One region of the Citrobacter sp. LST-B2 genome, then DNA from elsewhere that is predicted to be linked to it. Evidence: riboswitches for the same ligand, from Rfam matches in the RefSeq annotation. Region 1 holds a riboswitch; each other region holds the start of a gene.
What was found. Region 1 has a riboswitch for cobalamin ahead of ACQ0PY_RS14745 (cobyrinic acid a,c-diamide synthase CobB). Riboswitches for the same ligand answer to the same signal wherever they lie in the genome.
Positions count from the first base shown of each region.

Region 1 (7,400 bases):
ATGCGGAAAATCCAATTTGTGACATTGATTGGAAAAGGAAAATCTTCAAATAACCAATTTTTGCTATCACGAATCGTCCTGGTTAATTACATTCAGGCACTCTACACGCTGCCTTTGAATAAATAGATGGCAAGAAATTGCTATAACAACACGATTTTTCCAGGTCTGAGAATGCGCAGTTTGCCAACAATTTTCAGCGGCCTCTTCCTATAGTAGTGCCGTTGTACTCTACGACCAGCAAGGGTCCGCTGGTAAGGACACGAACGCTTCTAAGAAGGTGTCACAATGAATGATTCACTGAAAGCGCAATGCATTGCCGAGTTTTTGGGTACCGGATTGTTTTTGTTTTTTGGTATCGGCTGCCTTAGCGCACTGAAAGTCGCAGGCGCCAGTCTGGGTCTCTGGGAAATTTGTATTATTTGGGGTCTGGGTATTTCGCTTGCGGTTTATCTGACGGCGGGAATTTCCGGAGCGCATCTGAACCCGGCCATCACAGTCGCACTCTGGCTGTTTGCCTGCTTCCCGGGACGCAAAGTTCTGCCTTACATCATCGCGCAGGTCGCGGGAGCGTTTGGCGGTGCGGTGCTGGCTTATCTGCTTTACGGCAATTTATTCACCGAGTATGAAACTGCCCACAACATGGTTCGCGGCAGTGTCGATAGCCTCTATCTGGCCAGTATTTTCAGTACCTATCCGGCGGCTGCGCTAAGCGTGTGGCAGGCGGCAGGGGTCGAAATCGTCATCACCTCAATCCTGATGGGGCTGATTATGGCGCTGACCGACGATGGTAACGGTGTGCCTAAAGGGGCACTGGCGCCACTGCTGATCGGTATTCTGGTGGCGGTGATTGGGGCATCCACAGGCCCGTTAACCGGCTTTGCCATGAACCCGGCGCGTGATTTTGGTCCTAAGCTGTTCGCCTGGATGGCAGGTTGGGGAGATATTGCGATGACTGGTGGACGCGATATTCCGTACTTTATTGTGCCGATTATTGCGCCATTGATTGGTGCGTGTGCGGGCGCGGCTATCTATAAGTACCTTATCGGTAAAAATTTGCCCTGTAATACGTGTAAAATCGAAGAGACGGACGCGTAATTTTGGCTGGCGTGGCTAATATCACGTCTTTAATTTCTTTTTCGTGATCTGCTTTCACGAACTGACTAAAAAGTCTCCCCACCCAGGGAGACTTTTGTTATTGTCCCTTGTACTTTCTGTCATTTACATACAAGGATGGGGATGATAAGAAGTAAATGTAAAATTTATGTTTTCATTATAACAATGGATTAACTGAGGGATTTTATCATGATTTCTGCGAGCACCCTGAACTCAGAACTCATTAATAAAATCGCACAGGATTTTGCGCAAGCGACCAGCCTGGCTGTTGTGGTTGTCAATATTCACGGTGATGAGATTTCTGAGCTGTTTAATTTCACACCTTTTTGCCAACTGATGCGTCAGCATCCGCAACACAGTACCCGGTGTCGTATGAGCGATCGCTGTGGGGGACTGGAAGCGTCAAAATCGGATCAACCCTGTATCTATCGCTGCCATGCCGGGCTTACCGATTTCTCTATTCCTCTCGTGATCGCAGGCCATCTTGTTGGATTCGTTCTGTGCGGCCAGGTGCGTTTACGTAACGATGATGGTGCCGATCTGCTCGATATCATGAAGGTTGACGATCGCTGGCAGGCCGATCCTGAACTGCTCAATGAGTTCAGTAATGTCCCGGAAATGGACTATTCTCGCGTGATGGCCTCGGCGGATCTGCTCAAACTCATTGTTGAAAACTGCCTCAAGAAGCAACTCAATTTCGTGGTGATCAAAGACAGCACGCAACCTGCTGAGCCTTCACGCCCGACCCGCGCCGCCAGCCCTCATGACAGCAAAATGAAAAAAGCGTTACGCTATATTGATGCCCACTTGTCAGACGATCTTCGCCTTGAAGATGTGGCCTCGCACGTATATCTGAGTCCATACTACTTCAGCAAACTGTTCAAAAAATATCAGGGCATTGGTTTTAACGCGTGGGTCAATCAACAGCGCATGGCCAGTGCCAGAGAGCTGCTTTGTCACAGTGACTGGAGCATTGCCAGTATTGCCCGCAATTTAGGTTTTTCGCAAACCAGCTATTTTTGCAAAGTGTTCCGTCAGACTTATCAGGTTACGCCGCAGGCCTATCGGCAAAAAATAAATGAAAACTTGCCTGCTGAATCGGCATAAATAGCAATATTTTGCTATTGCCGATTTTTGATATTCCCGCGTAATCCGGTCATTTATAATGGTTAAGTGTTTTTAGTACAGCAATAAATTGTCATAGCGCAATAAAATATCGCTCTTTACGGAATAAACTTCACCAGTTTTTATTTCTGTGATGAGATACAGTGTCATTGTTAAGAGGTTTCATTATTCTCTTGCACGACATTTCATTCAGAATCGTTTTATTGCGGCGTTTTTTGTTGATAAAAAATGCGTAACGAATAAGTAACGAAAAGTATTGTTGTGATGAGGAGAATTCATTCTGTTCATCATTTAAGCCGACAGGTTTGACACATTTGTGTCTGGGAAGGGGGTGAAAATCCCCCGCAGCCCCCGCTGCTGTGATGCTGACAACCCCGTGAAGACCACTGATCGCAAGATTGGGAAGGACGGGCGAGGACGACGCTAAGCCAGAAGACCAGCCTGTCGGATACTACCAACAACTTCGGTGGGAAGTGGGTTGCTCAGATGCGTACAGTCGGAAGACTGGGTGTCGGTACATCCCTACCACCCTGAACAGGATCAGGGTCATGGCGGCAAAGCAGTACGCGTTTGTTCTGGCAGGTACCGGTAGCGGCTGTGGTAAAACCACAGTGACGCTGGGCTTGCTGAACGTGATGAAACAACGTGGTTTACGCGTCCAGCCCTGCAAAGTCGGCCCTGATTACCTTGACACCGCCTGGCATACGGCCATCAGCGGTACCGCCTCCCGCAACCTCGACAGTTTTATGCTCCCCGAGCCGGTGCTTAATGCGCTGTTCCGCGAACAGATGCAGGATGCAGATATTGCAGTGATCGAAGGGGTGATGGGGCTGTACGACGGTTACGGTACAGATCCTGATTATTGCAGTACCGCCGCGATGGCCAAGCAGTTGGGCTGTCCGGTCATTCTGCTGGTTGACGGGAAAGCCGTTTCTACTTCCATTGCCGCCACGGTGATGGGCTTCCAGCATTTCGACCCGACGCTGAACATTGCCGGCGTCATCGTTAACCGCGTCAACAGTGAGTCCCATTTCCAGTTGCTGAAAACCGCTATCGAGCACTACTGCGCTGTGCCGGTGCTGGGTTACGTCCCGCGCGTTGACGGCGTCGCGCTACCCGAACGGCATCTGGGATTGGTGACCGCGCGTGAGTCCGTCGTCAATCAACAATCGTGGCAGGATTTCGCCGCCCGGCTGGAAAGTACACTGGATATCGATCGGTTGCTGGCGTTAAGCCACCTTCAGGCATTGCCGCCAGGCGAATGGCCTGAACGTCCTGCGCCCAACGCCGGAGAAGGACTGACGCTGGCGATGGCTGATGATGAGGCCTTTAATTTTTATTATCCCGATAACGTGGCGCTGCTGGCGCGTACCGGCGTCAACATTGTGCGCTTCAGCCCGCTCCACGATCGCGAATTACCCGATTGTCAAATGGTCTGGCTGGGCGGCGGTTATCCGGAACTGCACGCGTCCGCGCTGGCGGCCAATACTACTATGCTGACAAGCCTGCGCGAGGCGCATCAGCGCGGTGTCGCCATTTATGCCGAATGCGGCGGATTGATGTACCTCGGCAGCCTGCTGGAAGATGCCGACGGGGTTGAGCATCGCATGGCCGATATCCTTCCCGGTCGCAGCAAAATGGGTAAACGGCTAACCCGCTTTGGCTATTGTGAAGCGCAGGCTTTGCAGCCCACGCTGCTGGCCGCGGAAGGCGATGTGCTGCGCGGTCATGAATTCCATTACTCCGATTTTTCCCCTGAAACCCCCGCTGTGCTGGCTTGCCGTAAAGTCCGTGACGGTCAGACGGTGCAGGCGTGGTCCGGTGGCTGGCGAACGGGCAACACCTTCGCCAGCTACCTGCACGTTCACTTTGCTCAGCGTCCATTAATGCTTAATCACTGGCTGAATGCCGCGCGGGAGGCGTTATGACGCTACTGGCATGGTGTGTGGCCTGGCTTCTCGATGTCGTGATTGGCGACCCACCAGACTGGCCGCATCCGGTGCGCTGGATAGGCAATCTGATCACTGCCGTGCAGCGGATTATTCGCCGCTACTGCCACAGCGACCGGGCGTTACGCATTGGTGGTGGGGTGATGTGGCTGGTGGTTGTCGGCTTGACGTGGGCGGTTGCCTGGGGCGTGTTACACCTGGCGGCGTGGATTCATCCATGGCTCGGTTGGGTCGTTGAAGTCTGGATGATTTTCACCGTGCTGGCGGGGCGCTGTCTGGCAACGGCGGCGCAAGAGGTTGAGCGCCCGCTGCGCGAAGGTAACCTTGCACAAAGCCGCGAAAAGCTCTCGTGGATTGTGGGGCGCGACACATCGCAACTTCAGCCAGAACAGATCAACCGGGCGGTCGTGGAAACCGTGGCGGAGAATACGGTTGACGGCATTATCGCGCCGCTGTTCTTCCTCTTAATTGGCGGCGCGCCGATGGCGATGGCCTACAAAGCGGTGAACACCCTGGATTCCATGGTGGGTTATAAACACGAAAAATACCGGGCGATTGGCATGGTCAGTGCTCGCCTGGACGACGTCGCGAACTACATTCCTGCACGGCTGAGCTGGCTGCTGCTGAGCGCGGCAGCGGTGTTGTGCCGTCGTGACGGCGCCCGGGCGCTCTGTGTGGGCTGGCGGGATCGCTATAACCACAGCAGCCCGAACTGTGCCTGGGCGGAGGCTTCCGTTGCCGGTGCGTTGGGCATTCGACTGGGCGGCCCGAATGATTACTTTGGCGAGCGCGTTGAAAAACCGTGGATCGGCGACGCGCAGCGCACTATTTCCATAGATGACATTTCCCAAACGATTCGACTGATGTGGGTTGCCTCAACGCTGGCTCTGGTGCTGTTCCTTGTGACGCGCTGGCTGGTAATGGGTGTGGCCTGAGGATAAATGACAATGCAATACATCCAGCAACCCCAGGCGATTGAAGCCAAAAGTTTTGACATCATTGGCGAGATCATTCATGAAACGCGCCCGGAGTACCAGTTTGCCAGTCCGCTACATGAAGCCATCATCAAACGGGTGATTCATACCACCGCTGACTTCGACTGGCTGGATATTCTCTGGTTTTCGGATGATGCGCTGGAACAACTTTGTGCAGCGCTAAGTCGCCCATCGGTTATCTATACCGACACCACCATGGCGCTGTCGGGGATCAATAAAACCCTGCTGGCGAAGACGGGGGGCGAGTGTCGCTGCTATATCAGCGATCCGCGCGTGGTAGCGCAAGCGAAAGCGCAGGGTATCACTCGCTCAATGGCGGCTGTCGACATTGCCGTGACGGAAGAAGGCGAAAAAGTGTTTGTCTTTGGCAACGCGCCCACTGCGCTGTTTCGCCTGTTGGAAAAAGATGTAGCGGTAAGCGGCGTCGTCGGCGTGCCGGTGGGATTTGTCGGCGCGGCGGAATCCAAAGAGGCGCTGACGCACAGCCAGTTGCCCGCCATTGCCGCCCTCGGACGCAAAGGCGGCAGTAACGTTGCGGCGGCGATCGTGAACGCCATGCTGTATTACATGCAGGGGGCGCGATGAGCGATCAGACTTTCGACGCGCCCGTCTGGCATAACGGCAAAGCGCTGCGCAAAGGTTATACCACTGGATCGTGCGCCACGGCGGCGGCAAAAGTCGCCGCGCTGATGGTGTTGCGTCAGCATCTGATCCATCAGGTATCGATTGTCACACCTTCCGGCGTCACTCTGTGTCTGAACGTGGAATCTCCACACATTGAAGGACAGCAGGCCATTGCCGCGATCCGTAAAGATGGCGGCGATGATGTCGACGCCACCCACGGGATGTTGATTTTCGCCCGCGTCACGCTGAATGACAGCGGTGAAATTGTCCTGTCCGGGGGCGAAGGCGTCGGCACCGTCACCCGCAAGGGGATTGGTCTGCCTGTCGGCAGCGCGGCAATTAATCGCACCCCGCGTCACACCATTGAGTCCGCCGTGCGTGAGGCGATAGGCCCGGTACGCGGGGCGGAAATCGAAATATTTGCCCCGGAAGGCGAAGAACGAGCGCAAAAAACCTACAACTCGCGTCTCGGTATTCTTGGCGGAATTTCCATTATTGGCACCACCGGTATTGTGACCCCCATGTCCGAAGAGAGCTGGAAGCGGTCGTTATCGCTGGAGCTGGAAATCAAACGTGCCGCCGGACTGGAGCGGGTAGTTCTGGTGCCGGGTAATCATGGTGAGCGTTTCGTCCGCGAACAGATGGGCATCGATACCAACGTGGTGGTCACCATGAGCAACTTTGTCGGCTACATGATTGAAGAGGCGGTGCGGCTGGGATTTCGCCAGGTCGTGCTCGTCGGTCATCCTGGGAAATTGATCAAAATTGCTGCCGGGATCTTCCATACCCACAGCCACATAGCCGATGCGCGAATGGAAACGCTGGTGGCGCATCTGGCGCTGCTCGGCGCGCCGCGGGAGTTGCTGACGCTGGTAAGCGATTGCGACACCACTGAAGCGGCAATGGAGCACATCGACGCGTTCGGCTTTCAGCACCTCTACAACCATCTTGCTGAACGCATCTGTCAGCGCGTGATGCAGATGCTGCGCTTTACCAAAACCCCGCCGACCTGCGACGCGATCATGTTTTCGTTTGATAACCAGGTTCTGGGTAGCAACCGCCCCGTCGACGCTATCGCCCGGGAGATGCAATGCTGACGGTCGTGGGGATGGGGCCAGCCGGTCTGCACCTGATGACGCCGGCGGCGCGCGCGGCGGTTGATGAGGCCGATGTGCTGGTCGGCGGTAAGCGCCATTTGCAGCAGTTCCCGGACTTTCGCGGCGAGCAGTTTGCGCTGGGCGCCAACATTCCCGAACTGCTGGCATGGATTGCGGCGCATCAGGATAAGCGGGTGGTGGTTCTGGCTTCCGGCGATCCGCTGTTTTACGGCATCGGTACGCGGATGGTGGCGCATTTTGGCGTTGCGCAGGTACGCATCATTCCAGGTATCAGTGCGGTGCAGTATCTGTGCGCGCAGTCGGGAATCGACATGAATGACATGTGGCTCACCAGTAGCCACGGGCGCAGCGTCTGTTTCGATACGCTGGCGCAGCATAACAAGGTGGCAATGGTCACCGACGGTCAGTGCGGGCCGCGTGACATTGCTGCACAACTGGTTGCACGAGGAAAGGGCGATCGCTGGATGGTGATTGGC
Region 1 covers NZ_CP192598.1:3,031,291-3,038,690, reverse strand. The annotation lists gene pduF (propanediol diffusion facilitator PduF) at 286-1,095, shown strand; gene pocR (transcriptional regulator PocR) at 1,303-2,220, shown strand; cobalamin riboswitch at 2,523-2,697, shown strand; gene ACQ0PY_RS14745 (cobyrinic acid a,c-diamide synthase CobB) at 2,787-4,166, shown strand; gene cbiB (adenosylcobinamide-phosphate synthase CbiB) at 4,163-5,122, shown strand; gene ACQ0PY_RS14735 (cobalt-precorrin-8 methylmutase) at 5,135-5,767, shown strand; gene cbiD (cobalt-precorrin-5B (C(1))-methyltransferase CbiD) at 5,764-6,903, shown strand; gene ACQ0PY_RS14725 (cobalt-precorrin-7 (C(5))-methyltransferase) at 6,897-7,400, shown strand, end outside.

Region 2 (7,400 bases), 1.7 Mb from region 1:
GCGTGCCGATGTCCGATCTGGCAGGCGAAAAACTGCTGATGCTGGAGGACGGTCACTGTCTGCGCGATCAGGCGATGGGATTCTGCTTTGAAGCCGGTGCTGACGAAGACACCCACTTCCGTGCGACCAGTCTGGAAACGCTGCGTAACATGGTAGCGGCAGGAAGCGGTATTACCCTGCTGCCCGCGCTGGCGGTTCCGCAAGAACGCAAACGTGATGGCGTGGTGTATCTGCCCTGCATTAAGCCTGAGCCGCGTCGTACGGTGGGGCTGGTGTATCGTCCAGGATCACCGCTGCGTAGTCGCTATGAGCAACTGGCAGAGGCCATCCGCGGTGCGATGGATGGCCATTTCGACAAGGCGTTAAAAAAGGCGGTTTAAGCCATTTAGCGCCGCTACCCGATAGGCTTCCGCCATCGTCGGGTAGTTAAAGGTGGTGTTAACGAAGTACTCAATCGTGTTACCACCACCTTTCTGCTCCATAATCGCCTGACCGATGTGAATAATCTCGGCTGCGCGTTCACCAAAGCAGTGAATCCCCAGAATCTCTTTCGTTTCCCGATGGAACAAAATCTTCAGCGTGCCTACGTTCATGCCAACGATTTGCGCGCGCGCCAGGTGTTTAAACTGGGCACGGCCCACTTCGTAAGGCACTTTCATCGCTGTCAGTTGCTGTTCGGTTTTGCCCACGGAACTGATCTCCGGGATGGTGTAAATGCCGGTCGGGATATCTTCGATCAGGTGCGCGTTCGCTTCCCCTTTCACCAGCGCCTGAGCGGCAATGCGTCCCTGGTCGTATGCTGCGGACGCCAGGCTCGGGTAACCGATCACATCACCCACCGCGTAAACGTGCGGCAGCGCGGTTTGGTACATGCTGTTGACCTTGAGCTGACCACGGCTGTCGGTTTCCAGACCGATATTCTGTAACGCCAGAGAATCGGTGTTGCCGGTACGACCATTGGCATACAACAGGCAGTCGGCCTTCAGTTTCTTACCGGACTTCAGGTGCATGATCACGCCATCGTCGCAGCCTTCGATTTTCTCATACTCTTCATTGTGGCGAATGACGACGCCGCTGTTCCAGAAGTGGTAAGAGAGGGAGTCGGACATCTCTTGATCGAGGAACGCCAGCAGACGGTCGCGGGTGTTGATGAGATCAACTTTGACCTCCATTCCGCGGAAGATCGACGCATATTCGCAGCCAATCACCCCGGCGCCATAAATAATCACATGGCGCGGTTCGTGGTGCAGACTGAGGATCGAATCGCTGTCATAAATGCGCGGGTGCGAGAAATCCACGTCTGCCGGATGATAAGGGCGCGATCCGCAGGCAATGACAAATTTCTCTGCTGTCAGGGTTTCAACCATACCGTCATGACATTCCAGCGCCAGCGTGTGTTCGTCAACAAAATGGGCGTTACCCTGCAAGATCTCGCAGTGGTTACGCTCATAAAAACCCTGCCGCATCCGTGTTTGCTGATTAATCACGTTGTCGGCATGGTTGAGAATATCGGCGAATGAGGAACGAAGCAGGCGGGAATGATCGCTATAAAGGGGGTTCTGATTGAATTCGATAATACGACTGACTGCGTGGCGGAGCGCTTTTGACGGGATGGTGCCCCAGTGGGTGCAACCGCCGCCAACGTTATGATAACGCTCGATAACGGCAACACGAGCTCCTTGCTTAACCAGACCCATTGCAGCGCCTTCGCCGCCGGGGCCGGAACCTATAACTATGGCATCGTAATCGTAGGAATGTGGCATGGTAAGGCTTACCTGTTCTTATACATAAAAGCAACAGAATAGTAACATCATTGCCGGGATAACCCAATTATCGTTGTGCTTTTTTGCGAAGCCGAAGCACAAACTGCGCGTAAACAATCATTCACAAAGCTGAACAAACAGATTAACTTTGAACTCTGGTATAGTGCCGGACAAGGCATACGGAAGGATTCAGACATCGTGATGGGCGTTAGAGCGCAGCAAAAAGAAAAAACCCGGCGTTCGTTGGTAGAAGCCGCATTTAGTCAACTGAGCGCGGAGCGTAGCTTCGCCAGTCTCAGTTTGCGTGAAGTCGCACGTGAAGCGGGCATTGCGCCAACCTCCTTTTATCGTCATTTCCGTGATGTTGATGAGCTCGGCCTGACCATGGTTGATGAAAGCGGTCTGATGTTGCGTCAGTTGATGCGTCAGGCTCGTCAGCGTATCGCCAAGGGCGGGAGTGTGATCCGCACCTCGGTCTCCACATTTATGGAGTTCATCGGTAACAACCCCAACGCCTTCCGTTTATTATTGCGTGAACGTTCTGGCACCTCAGCGGCGTTCCGTGCTGCCGTTGCGCGAGAAATTCAGCACTTCATCGCGGAACTTGCGGACTATCTGGAAATCGAAAACCATATGCCGCGTGCGTTTACTGAAGCGCAAGCCGAAGCGATGGTGACGATTGTCTTCAGTGCAGGTGCCGAAGCGCTGGACGTGGGCGCGGAACAGCGTCGGCAGTTAGAAGAGCGACTGGTACTGCAACTGCGCATGATTTCGAAAGGTGCGTATTACTGGTATCGCCGTGAACAAGAGAAGATGCCCCTCATTCCGGGTAACGTGAAGGAAGAGTAATGAAACAGTCAGTTCAGGATAAAGGTACGCTGCTGCTGGCGCTGGTCGCTGGCTTGTCAATCAATGGTACATTCGCGGCGCTGTTTAGCTCCATCGTGCCGTTCTCTGTATTTCCGATTATCTCGTTGGTGCTGACGGTGTACTGTCTGCATCAACGTTATTTGAATCGCACCATGCCTGTGGGTTTACCGGGTCTGGCTGCCGCCTGCTTTATTCTCGGCGTTCTGCTTTACAGCACCGTGGTGCGCGCGGAATATCCGGATATTGGTTCCAACTTCTTCCCGGCGGTGCTGTCGGTCATTCTGGTCTTCTGGATCGGCGTGAAAATGCGTAATCGCAAGCAGGAAGTGTCGGAATAAAGAGGAGAGGCCGGATGAGACGCTTTGCGTCATCATCCGGTTATGACACTCACTTCGCCGTCAACAACACCCCACACTCCATATGGTGCGTATACGGAAACTGATCAAACAGCGCCAGACGTGATACGTCATGCGTCTGGCTTAACGTTTCCAGGTTCTTGCACAGCGTCTCCGGATTACAGGAGATGTACAGAATGCGCGGATATGCCTGTACCATTTTCTCCGTTTCGCTGTCCAGACCGCTGCGGGGCGGATCGACAAAAATCGTTTCGCACTGATAGCTTTTCAGATCGATACCCTGCAAGCGGTTAAATTCGCGCACGCCGTTCATTGCCTGCGTAAACTCTTCCGCCGCCATGCGGATAATCTGCACGTTATCAATCTGATTCGCCGCAATGTTGTATTGCGCGGCGGCAACAGACGGTTTGGCGATTTCGGTGGCCAGCACACGGTCAAAATTGCGTGCCAGCGCTAAAGAAAAGTTGCCGTTACCGCAGTACAGTTCAAGCAGGTCGCCTTTCGAGCCTTTAGTGACATCCAGCGCCCACTCCAGCATCTGAATGTTCATGGCCGCATTTGGCTGCGTAAAGCTGTTCTCAACCTGGCGATAGATCATTTCTTTGCCCGCAACTGGCAAACGTTCATCAATGTAGTCCTGATCCAGCGCGATTTTGGTTTTTGTCGCGCGGCCAATCAGATGCACGTTCAGGTTCTGCGCACGCAGGGCGTCGCGGAGCGCTTCGGCGGCTTCACGCCATTCGTCGTCCAGCCTTTTATGATACAGCAGCGAAACCACTGCCTGATTACTCATGGTGGTGAGGTAATCAATCTGGAACAGTTTATGGCGCAACACGCGGTTGTCGCGCACGCCTACGATCATCGCGGTCATCAACTGGTTAATCAGTTCACTCGCCGCAGGGAAGCTGTCGACGCGGATTCGGCTTTTGCTCTGTTGGTCAAAAATGATGTGATAGAGGTCATCGCCATCGTGCCAGATGCGGAATTCAGCACGCATACGGTAGTGACTGACCGGCGAACGAAACACTTCCGGGACAAGGTCAGAAAAGGGCGCCATCATACTCTGCAAGCGCACCACTTTTTCGGCGAGCTGCGCGTCATACTGTTCTGTCGGAAGGTGTTCGGGGGTCATGATGTATCCTGAAAAATAAAAGTACGCGGGGATTGTAGGGATTGCTCAACAGATGTCCAGTCATTGATGATCTCTCATATTTAACAAACACGCTGGACAGTAAGATGTTACAAACTGTAGCATCCGTGTGCCGGTCCTGTGAGTTAATAGGGAATCCAGTGTAAATCTGGAGCTGACGCGCAGCGGTAAGGAAAGGTGAGATGAGAGCGTAAGCAGACACTGCCTGTTGGGTGGGAAGTCTTCATCTCTTATATCCGTGGATAACCTTCCAAGCCCGAAGACCTGCCGGCTAACGTCGCAACTGGTTTTCATCATCGCGTACTATCGGTGGGACCTGCGGCATCCTTCTTATATTGTGGATGCTTTACAATGATTAAAAAAACATCGCTGCTGACGGCGCTCTCCGTCACGGCTTTTTCGGGTTGGGCACAGGATGCCACCCCTGACACGCTTGTCGTGACAGCAAACCGTTTTCAACAACCTGTTAATACCGTTCTGGCCCCGACCGATATTGTCACCCGCGAGGATATCGAACGCTGGCAGTCCCGAACCGTTCTGGATGTCATGCGCCGCCTGCCAGGCGTGGATGTCGCCCAGAATGGCGGCATGGGGCAAAGCTCTTCTCTGTTTGTGCGGGGTACCGAAGCGAAACACGTTCTGGTGTTAGTCGATGGTATTCCGGTCGCCCGTCCGGGCATTACGAATAATTCCGATATTGACCAGATCCCGGTGTCGCTGGTGCAGCGCATTGAGTATATCCGTGGCCCGCGCTCAGCGATTTATGGCTCTGGCGCGATTGGCGGCGTAGTGAACATCATCACTATGACGGGTGAGGAACGTTCGCAGATTAATGCTGGCGTGGGGTCAAAAGGTTATCAGCAATATGACGGTACGTACCGCCAGCGTTTTGGCGATACCGTGGTAACCGCGGCCGGGGCTTATCAGACCACCAAAGGCTTCGACGTTCAGCCGCGTTCCAGCTATAGCGGCGACAGCGATCGCGATGGTTATCGCAATAAACTCTTCTGGGGTGGCGTTGAGCACAAATTTAACGATCAATTCGATGGTTACTTTCGTGGCTACGGCTATGCCAGTAATGCCGATTACGACCAGGGGAACTGGGGATATGACGGCGGAAACGACGAGCACCAGAATTACACTCAGTCGTGGGATACGGGGCTGCGCTTCAATTCTGGAATCTACTCGTCACAACTGGTCGCTAACTACCAGCGAATTAAGGACTATAACTACAGCAGCCTGAATGGGCGCTATGCCACAGGTTATAGCCTTGATGATATGGAACAGCGCTACGTCCAGTGGGGCAACAACGTTATTGTCGGGCACGGCGCTGTCAGTGCTGGTGTCGACTGGAAACAAGAAAAGCTGATGTCCTTCGGCGAGTATGGGACAGACAACTATAAGCGTGATAACACGGGCCTCTATCTCACCGGGCAACAGCAGATTGATAGCGTGACGCTGGAAGCGTCGGGCCGTGAAGACCATGACGACCAGTTCGGCTGGCATGGTACCTGGCAAACAGCGGCGGGATGGCAGTTTGTTGATGACTATAAAGTGACGCTTTCCTATGGCACGGGCTTCCTTGCGCCTTCACTGGGGCAACAGTTTGGTGCGGAGCGTTTTGGGATCGCCTCTAACCCAAACCTGAAGCCGGAAGAGTCGAAGCAGTGGGAAGCCGGATTAGAAGGGCTGACCGGCCCGCTTGACTGGCGTCTGTCGACCTATCGCTACAAAATTCAGAACCTGATCGACTACAACAACAATACCTACTTCAACGTCAAATCCGCGACCATCAAAGGCCTGGAATGGACCGGGAACCTGACGACCGGGCCGGTCGATCATCGCTTAACGTTGCAGTATGTTGATCCGCGTGATGATGAAACCGATCAGCCGCTTTATCGTCGCGCTAAACAGCAGGTGAAGTACGAGCTCAGCGGACAGGTCTACGATCTGGGCTGGGATGTGACCTATCAGTATATTGGCGAGCGTTACGATTACGACTACGACAATTCCCGGAAGGTGAAAATGGGCGGGCTGAGCGTGTGGGACCTCGGACTTTCATATCCAGTCACCTCACATCTCACAGTTCGTGGTAAAATAGCCAACCTGTTCGATAAAGATTACGAGACAGTTTATGGCTACCAAACTGCAGGACGGGAATACACCTTGTCTGGCAGCTACACCTTCTGATCCGCGCCCCACCGTGCTGGTATTTGATTCCGGTGTCGGTGGGTTGTCGGTCTATGATGAGATTCGGCATCTCCTGCCGGATCTCCACTATATCTATGCTTTCGATAACGTGGCTTTTCCTTATGGGGAGAAGAGCGAGGCATTTATCGTTGAGCGCGTTGTTGAGATCGTGACGGCGGTACAGCAGCGTTATCCTCTTTCTCTGGCCGTTATCGCCTGTAACACGGCCAGCACGGTCTCTCTTCCTGCCTTACGTGAGAAGTTCGCTTTCCCGGTTGTGGGCGTGGTACCGGCGATCAAACCGGCGGCGCGTCTGACGGCGAACGGGGTTGTCGGGCTTCTGGCCACGCGCGGGACGGTGAAGCGCCCTTATACGCATGAACTGATCGCGCGCTTTGCCAATGAGTGCCAGATAGCCATGCTGGGGTCCGCAGAGCTGGTGGAACTGGCGGAAGCGAAGTTGCACGGCGAACCCGTGCCGCTGGAAGAACTGCAACGGATCCTGCGCCCATGGCTGCGGATGCCGGAGCCGCCTGATACCGTGGTACTTGGCTGCACCCACTTTCCCCTGTTGCAGGAAGAACTCTTACAGGTTCTGCCTGAAGGAACGCGACTGGTCGATTCCGGGGCGGCCATTGCACGACGTACTGCCTGGCTACTGGAACATGAAGCGCCGGATGCGAAATCAGCAGATGCCAACATTGCCTATTGCATGGCGATGACGCCAGAAACTGAGCAATTATTGCCCGTTTTGCAGCGCTATGGCTTTGAATCGCTCGAAAAACTGACGGTTTAACGCTGTTTTGGGTAAATATTACGCACTCGGAAAATTATTTTAAATTTCCCCTTGTCAGCCCGAAATAACTCCCTATAATGCGCCTCCACTGACACGGAACAACGGCACGCAAGCCGCCGGGTCAGCAGGGTTCTCCGGTGAAAACCAGTGATGAACACCGACAGAGAAAAGCGAAATAAATGCTTGACTCTGAAGCGGGAAAGCGTATTATGCACACCCCGCGCCGCTGAGAAAAAGCGAAGCGGCACTGCTCTTTAACAATTTATCAGACAATC
Region 2 covers NZ_CP192598.1:4,777,953-4,785,352, reverse strand. The annotation lists gene oxyR (DNA-binding transcriptional regulator OxyR) at 1-380, shown strand, start outside; gene sthA (Si-specific NAD(P)(+) transhydrogenase) at 363-1,763, opposite strand; gene fabR (HTH-type transcriptional repressor FabR) at 1,962-2,612, shown strand; gene ACQ0PY_RS23040 (YijD family membrane protein) at 2,612-2,971, shown strand; gene trmA (tRNA (uridine(54)-C5)-methyltransferase TrmA) at 3,021-4,121, opposite strand; cobalamin riboswitch at 4,236-4,425, shown strand; gene btuB (TonB-dependent vitamin B12 receptor BtuB) at 4,491-6,329, shown strand; gene murI (glutamate racemase) at 6,274-7,125, shown strand.
Region 2: another riboswitch for cobalamin. It lies ahead of btuB (TonB-dependent vitamin B12 receptor BtuB); the one in region 1 lies ahead of ACQ0PY_RS14745 (cobyrinic acid a,c-diamide synthase CobB).

Region 3 (7,400 bases), 300 kb from region 1:
ATTTTGCCGATAAATCCCGGGTAGCCCGCAGGCGAGAGTTCAGCAATCGAGGCTGCGTTGTGACTCTTATGTTTGCGGATAAATTTCACCGTATCGCCAGGCTGAATCTCCAGGTAGTCTGGCTCATAGACCATGGGGCCTGCTGAACCGCGATTCTTCATCAGTACTTCGTGGGTTTGCGCGAAGGCAGAGGCGGTGAGGAGCAGCAAACACAATACGTTCAGGCTCTTTTTCAGAGAGTTCATGGGGGGCTTCCTTAGGTTTCTTCAGGTCTTTGATAACGAATAAAACAGTTCGCACCATGGCGATCGCGCTCGACGATGGCGTCAATGCCAAACCAGGCGCGGAGATTCTCGCGGGTGAAAATGGTGCAGGGACGGCCCTGCATTTCCAGACGACCGGCGTTCATCACGATGATGCGATCGCAGAACATGGCCGCATGATTGAGATCGTGGAGAGCGGCGACAACCGTCAGTTTTTCGCGTTTCACCAGACTGAGAAGGCCAATCTGATGTTGAATGTCGAGGTGATTAGTGGGCTCGTCCATCAGTAGCAGTTGTGGCTGCTGAGCGAGCGCGCGGGCAATATGCAGGCGTTGTTTTTCGCCGCCGGAAAAGGTGTGCCAGCAGCGATGGCGAAGATGCTGAAGATCGACTTTCTCCAGCATGGTCTGGACGATATCGTCATCGTTGTCCGACCACGGATTCAGTAGGCTCAGCCACGGGGTTCGCCCCAGCGAGACGGCCTGTATCGCGGTCAGGCGCTCACTGGTTTCTGCCTGCTGTTCAACCAGCGCGACCTGCTGCGCCAGTTGACGACGTGAATAGCGATGCAGCGCTTTTTGCTGCAACAGGATGTGACCGGCGGTGGGCTTCAGCAGACCGGCCAGCAATGAAATCAGCGACGTTTTCCCGGAACCATTGGGGCCGATAATGCCGACAAACTCACCCGGCGCCACGCTGAGTGAGACGTCATTGACGATCACTTTGCCTTTCACCTGCCAGTGCAGACTTTTCGCCTGAATTATCGCGTCGCGGATGGCAACCGGAGTCGGTACAGGATTGACGGTCATTTGGTCGGGTTTCCTCTGATCAGGATGATGGAGAACGCGGGCGCACCGACCAGGGCCGTAATAACGCCGATAGGCAGAACTTGTCCGGGGAGAAGCGTGCGGGAGATAACATCGGCGACGATCAGGAAAATGGCGCCGATCAGCGCGCTGACAGGCAGCAAACGATGGTGCTGATGGCCTACCAGCAGACGGGCGGCGTGAGGGATCACCAGTCCCACAAAGCCAATTGCGCCGACGATGGAGACCATAATGGCCGTCATACCCGTTACGGCGGCAATCAGCACGCCACGTGTGCGTTTTACCGGAATCCCCAGTGAGGCGGCGGACTCCGCGCCAAAAGAGAAGGCATCCAGATGGCGGGCATAACAGAAGCATATCGCAACGCCAACTAACGCTGTGGGGATCGCCAGCACCACATCCGGCCAGCGGACGCCGCTCAGATTCCCGAGTAACCAGAACATAATGCCGCGTGCCTGTTCCGCGTTAGCTGAACGGGTGATGATCAGCGAGGTCAGCGCATTGAATAACTGGGAACTGGCAATCCCGGCGAGAATGATTTGCGTCGTCACCCCACCGCCTTGTCTGCCGCCTGCCGCTACCGCCAGAAGGGCCACAAACAAAAAGGCAGTCAGGGCACCGACAAATGCGCCGAACGACATGCTGATCATCCCGGCGCCCAGTCCGGTCAGCGCAACCAGCACCGCACCGGTTGATGCGCCTGCGGAAATGCCCAGCAGATACGGCTCGGCAAGCGCATTGCGCAGTAACGACTGTAAAACCACGCCGGACACGGCCAGGCAGGCGCCACAACTGGCGGAGACCAGCGCACGGGTCAGGCGATAGTTCCAGACAATCCCGGCATCCAGCGCATCAACCGGATAATCGGTATCAAACAGATGGTTTGCCAGCGTGTTGAATACGTGCTGCCAGGGAATAAACGTCTCGCCAATGGCGATCCCTGCCAGCAGGACGCCGCACATCAGCACGCTAACCCAGAGGGCGTGGCCGCAAACATTGACTGCCAGCCGACTAACGGCGTGACGCGTCCTGCGTAAATCGCTCATAGTAACCTGCGTTTGGAGTGCATAACACGCGCCGGCCCCGTCAGGAACTGACGCGAAACGAGGGTTAATGCGCGGCTTGTGGATGCGCTAAACCATACTCAACCAGGGCGTCAGCCAGTTTTTCAACACCGTCAATCGTTCTGATTCCGGCATTCATGGTCTGTACATCAATCACGGGTAAATGATCGGCTTTTACGGCGGGGATCAGCTGGGTGACCGGGTCAGATTTCAAATAATCCATTTTCACCTGCCAGTCATCGGCCGGGAAACGTCGACGACTCATTTCCCCCAGCACTATCACTGTCGGTTGGGCTTTGGCGATGGTTTCCCAACCGACCGTTGGCCACTCCTCTGCGGAATCAATGACGTTTTTGATACCCAGGGTCTGCGCAATCCAGGCAGCAGGCCCTAATTTCCCGGCGACATAAGGATCCAGTTGCAGGTCGGCGCTGGAGAACCAGAAAACGGCAGAGACGCTGTTGTCCATCCCGGCGATTTTGCTTTTCGCTGCCGTTTCACGTGCTTTGAGGCTGGCAATCAGTTCTTCGCCCTTATCCTGAACGTCGAAGATCCTCGATAAGTCGGCCACTTCCTGATAGACCATTGCGATATCAAACATGCCTTTGCGCACGCCGTCACCGCCATCTTCGTTATCTTTCGCGCAGTCTGCCGGTGCGGTATAGACCGGGACTTTCAGTTCGCTGAACTGTTCATAAGACGCCACCGCGCCCGCAGGGCCGATCTGCCATTCGAACTGGCTGGCGACCAGATCCGGTTTTTTGGCAATGATGCCTTCGAAGCTGGGGATGTTCTGCGCAATAACTGCAATCTTGTCATTTGCCGCCTTATACGCGTCGGGAACGGGCCCGAACCACAGCGATGTGCCTACCACGCGATCGGCCAGGCCCAGCGCATACAGGATCTCAGTGCTGTTTTGTCCTACGGTGGCAACACGTTTTGGCGCTGCGTGAAATGTCATATCCCGACCACAGTTTTTTATCGTCAATGGATATTCCGTTTTGGCTGCATGAGAAAGACCTGAGGTGAGAAACAGTGCGGCACCAGCAACAACCAGAAGCATTTTTTTATAAGGTAAAGAGGTAACATTAGCGTGCATTATTATCATCCCGTTCATGCCAGAATCTGAACGTCTGGTCATGGATTATATCGTTCCATATATCGGGAGAGTTCATGACGATAGATGACAGGACATCGTGAAATTTATGCATGACGTTATGCAAATAAAGAAAGTCAGCGGTTCAGTCAAGGATCTGATTCGCTCTTTCACGGTGCCTAATATCAAATAATTCATCACATGGACCATCCCGTCCACTCAATGGGGTATAAATTTGACAGCAGGTCTCCTGACTCACGGTAATCAGAATATCGGCCTTCCCATAAAGATTCGCTTTACAGTGACCTGCAACAAAATATGCTGCACGAGGATATTCTGCATCCGCCTACAGTTGCGGGGGCAGTCATGGAATGGGATTGCAATAATCCGCACCATGTTCCTATTCATTACAATGTTGGTGCAATGAAATACTGTCGAAAAAGACTGTATCGGCATTTGTTAACAAGATCAATCGCAAGGGGAAAGACGAATTTTATTGAGTGGGATAAATTTTAGTTGTTGTTTATCAACGCGTTATGTTTTTTTTGAGGATGAAATTGCGGATGTCGAAATGTAATAATGAAAAGCTAAATGAGAATTGATTGACATTGATCAAGTAATATTCTTATTCATGCGTGATTTACGTGATCTCTCCATATGCACTAATTGCCAGTCATCGTGCATATCCATCACAACCTGAAAATGATTACGTCGCCAGAATGAATAACCTCCCGGTAAAAAATGATGGGTATGTAAGTATAATAAGTTGTACCGCTGCTGCTCGCAGAATGTTTCAGCAAAAGCGAGTAACTGACGTCCAATACCTTTTCTGCGGTAACGTTTGTCCACATAGCAGCGACAAATTTCTGCCGTTTCTGTCAAAATATAGCGTCCGCGAAGTTCGGCTATACGGTCGTCATATTGGCAGACGGCCAGGGTCGCAATGAGTTCCTGCTTTTCGCTCCAGGCGCACAGCAATACATTGCGCTGCTGTTGAATATACTGCTGTTGCAGGTTAAAAACATCCTGTCCGGGAGTAGGGGCAGGTCTGTCAGCCGCAAAAAATTCATTCAGATGTTGAATCAGAAATAACTGAACCGCCGGAATATCTTCTCCGGTCATTTCACGTAGCGTAAATGAAATCACGAGTTGTCACTCTTATTTGCAGAAACTGAAAGCTGATAATAACAACACGGGAGGGGAAAAACAGGGGACAGAGCGGAAAATGTTACCGGCCTGTACAGGAACAGACCGGTAAGCGCAAAAAGATTATAAATCAGCCAGCGCCGCGTCGCGGTTCGGGAAAAAGGCCAGACGACCCGGAATCGGCTTAATGCCAGCGCGCGCCATCGTGCGCAGCGGCTGGAACTCAAGGTTACTTACGCGCAGTTCGCAGCCTTCTGGCAATCTTTTCACAAAGCGCTGGAAGGCATCCAGACCACCTGCGTCCAGCACCGGTACCGCGTCCCATTTCAGTACGACAATGCGTTTTCCTTCGATGCGTGACTCCAGATCGGTAAACAATCCTTCAGCGGCTGCAAAGAACAGTGGGCCGATCACGCGCAGCACCAGTACATCATCGGGGACCTCGACGTTAACCGCTGCCAGTCGCGTCATGCGTGCAATACGGCGCATAAACAGTAACGAGGCCAGCACAATCCCGACGCTGATGGCAATGACCATGTCAAACAGCACTGTCAGTGACATACACATCATCATCACAATGATGTCGTCTTTGGGTGCATGACGCAGCAAATCCACAACTTTGTGCGCTTCACTCATGTTCCAGGCCACCATCAGCAGCAGGGCCGCCATCGCCGACAGCGGCAGCCATGAGAGCAGCGGTGCCAGCGCCAGCAGCGCCATGATCACCAGCAGCGCGTGGATCACGGCGGAAATAGGGGATGTTGCGCCAGCGCGGACGTTTGCCGCCGAACGGGCAATCGCCGCCGTTGCGGTAATCCCACCAAAGAAGGGGGCGACAATATTACCCAGGCCCTGACCAATCAGCTCGCTGTTGGCTTTGTGTTTCGTGCCGGTCATTCCGTCGAGTACCACGGCGCAGAGCAGGGACTCGATTGCCCCCAGCATGGCCATTGAGAAGGCCGCCGGAAGCAGGGCGCGCAGGGAATCCCAACTCAACGTGAAATCAGAATCCGGCAGGTTCCACGGCAGCACCAGTTGCGGCAGCAGTTGCGGTATCCCGTTGCCCTGTGAGCCGTCGGCCAGAATATAGTGGAACTGAGAACCAATGGTGGCAACGTGGCCGCCCAGCAGGTTGACGATCCCCATGACAGCACAGCCAGCGAGTAGGGCGGGCAGGTGGCCCGGCAGGCGAATGCCCAGACGCGGCCACATCATCAGCGTGCCCAGCGTGACCACCCCGATGGCGGCATCGCCCAGGTTAATGCTCGGCAGAGCCATAAATAGCGCGCCGACTTTTTGCAGATAGTGTTCCGGAACGTGGGCCATCTGCAAACCGAGGAAATCTTTGATTTGCATGGTACCAATGGTGATACCAATCCCTGAGGTAAAACCTAAGGTAACTGAGACCGGGATGTACTCAATCAGGCGGCCAAAGCGGGCCAGGCCAAAGAGGATCAGGAAGACCCCGGACATCAGCGTCGCGACAAGCAGGCCTGCCAGCCCAAACTGTTGTGAAACGGGGTAGAGGATCACCACAAACGCGGCGGTCGGGCCTGAGACGCTAAAACGCGAGCCCCCGGTTAAGGCAATAACAATCCCGGCCACAGCGGAGGTATAAAGTCCGTACTGCGGCGCGACACCACTCCCGATAGCCAGTGCCATCGCCAGCGGGATAGCAATAATCCCGACGGTGATCCCGGCAATCACATCACGGGTAAACCGTGAGGCGGTATATTTTTCTTTCCAACAAGCGTCGATGAGGGCGCGGAAAGGCATCACATGTGAGGAAAAAATTCTGTTCACAATAATGTTTCATCCATGAGCGCATCATCTGTCAACTCAATGAAATGGCGGGTTGGCAGGTGAAGGAGGCATAAGTCATACAAATAAAGGTTACAGACAAAAAAACCCGCCGCAGCGGGTCTTTGAGCCGGGTTCGATTAATGCTCGAACATAGCAGAAATCGATTCTTCGTTGCTGATACGACGAATCGCTTCGGCCAGCATACCCGACAGGGTCAACGTACGCACGTTCGGCAGTGCTTTGATTTCGTCGGTCAGCGGAATGGTATCGCAGACAACGACTTCATCAATCACAGAGTTACGCAGGTTGTTTGCCGCATTGCCTGAGAAGATCGGGTGAGTGGCATAAGCAAATACGCGTTTTGCACCACGTTCTTTCAGCGCTTCAGCTGCTTTACACAGCGTACCACCGGTGTCGATCATATCGTCAACCAGCACGCAGTCACGACCCGCTACGTCACCGATGATGTGCATCACCTGAGAGACGTTTGCACGCGGACGGCGTTTGTCGATGATCGCCATATCGGTGTCATTAAGCAGCTTAGCGATAGCGCGGGCACGCACGACGCCACCGATGTCCGGAGAAACCACAATCGGGTTATCCAGATTCAGCTGCAGCATATCTTCTAACAGAATTGGGCTACCAAATACGTTATCAACCGGTACGTCGAAGAAGCCCTGGATCTGTTCAGCATGCAGGTCAACGGTCAGAACGCGGTCAACGCCGACGCTGGACAGGAAGTCAGCGACAACTTTTGCCGTAATCGGCACACGAGCGGAACGTACACGACGATCCTGGCGCGCATAGCCAAAGTAAGGGATAACGGCGGTGATACGGCCTGCGGAAGCACGGCGCAGGGCATCAACCATAACGACCAATTCCATCAGGTTGTCGTTCGTTGGAGCACAAGTGGACTGGATGATGAAAATATCACCACCGCGTACATTTTCGTTAATTTGTACGCTGACTTCGCCGTCGCTAAAGCGACCTACAGCGGCGTCGCCGAGAGAAGTGTACAGGCGGTTGGCAATACGTTGTGCTAGTTCCGGGGTGGCGTTACCAGCAAAAAGCTTCATATCAGGCACGAGAAGAACCTCAGGCATGCGTCCATTGGTGGAAAGAGTTTGCCAAAAACTGTGCGGGCCAGGCAGGACTCTCTCCATGCGGTGTATTAACGAGCGCGATGCAACGTCTGGAACAG
Region 3 covers NZ_CP192598.1:2,735,131-2,742,530, reverse strand. The annotation lists gene ACQ0PY_RS13150 (pseudoazurin) at 1-245, opposite strand, end outside; gene ACQ0PY_RS13145 (ABC transporter ATP-binding protein) at 257-1,072, opposite strand; gene ACQ0PY_RS13140 (FecCD family ABC transporter permease) at 1,069-2,136, opposite strand; gene ACQ0PY_RS13135 (ABC transporter substrate-binding protein) at 2,201-3,253, opposite strand; cobalamin riboswitch at 3,474-3,701, opposite strand; gene ACQ0PY_RS13130 (GNAT family N-acetyltransferase) at 3,863-4,372, opposite strand; gene dauA (C4-dicarboxylic acid transporter DauA) at 4,520-6,172, opposite strand; gene prs (ribose-phosphate diphosphokinase) at 6,337-7,284, opposite strand.
Region 3: another riboswitch for cobalamin. It lies ahead of ACQ0PY_RS13135 (ABC transporter substrate-binding protein); the one in region 1 lies ahead of ACQ0PY_RS14745 (cobyrinic acid a,c-diamide synthase CobB).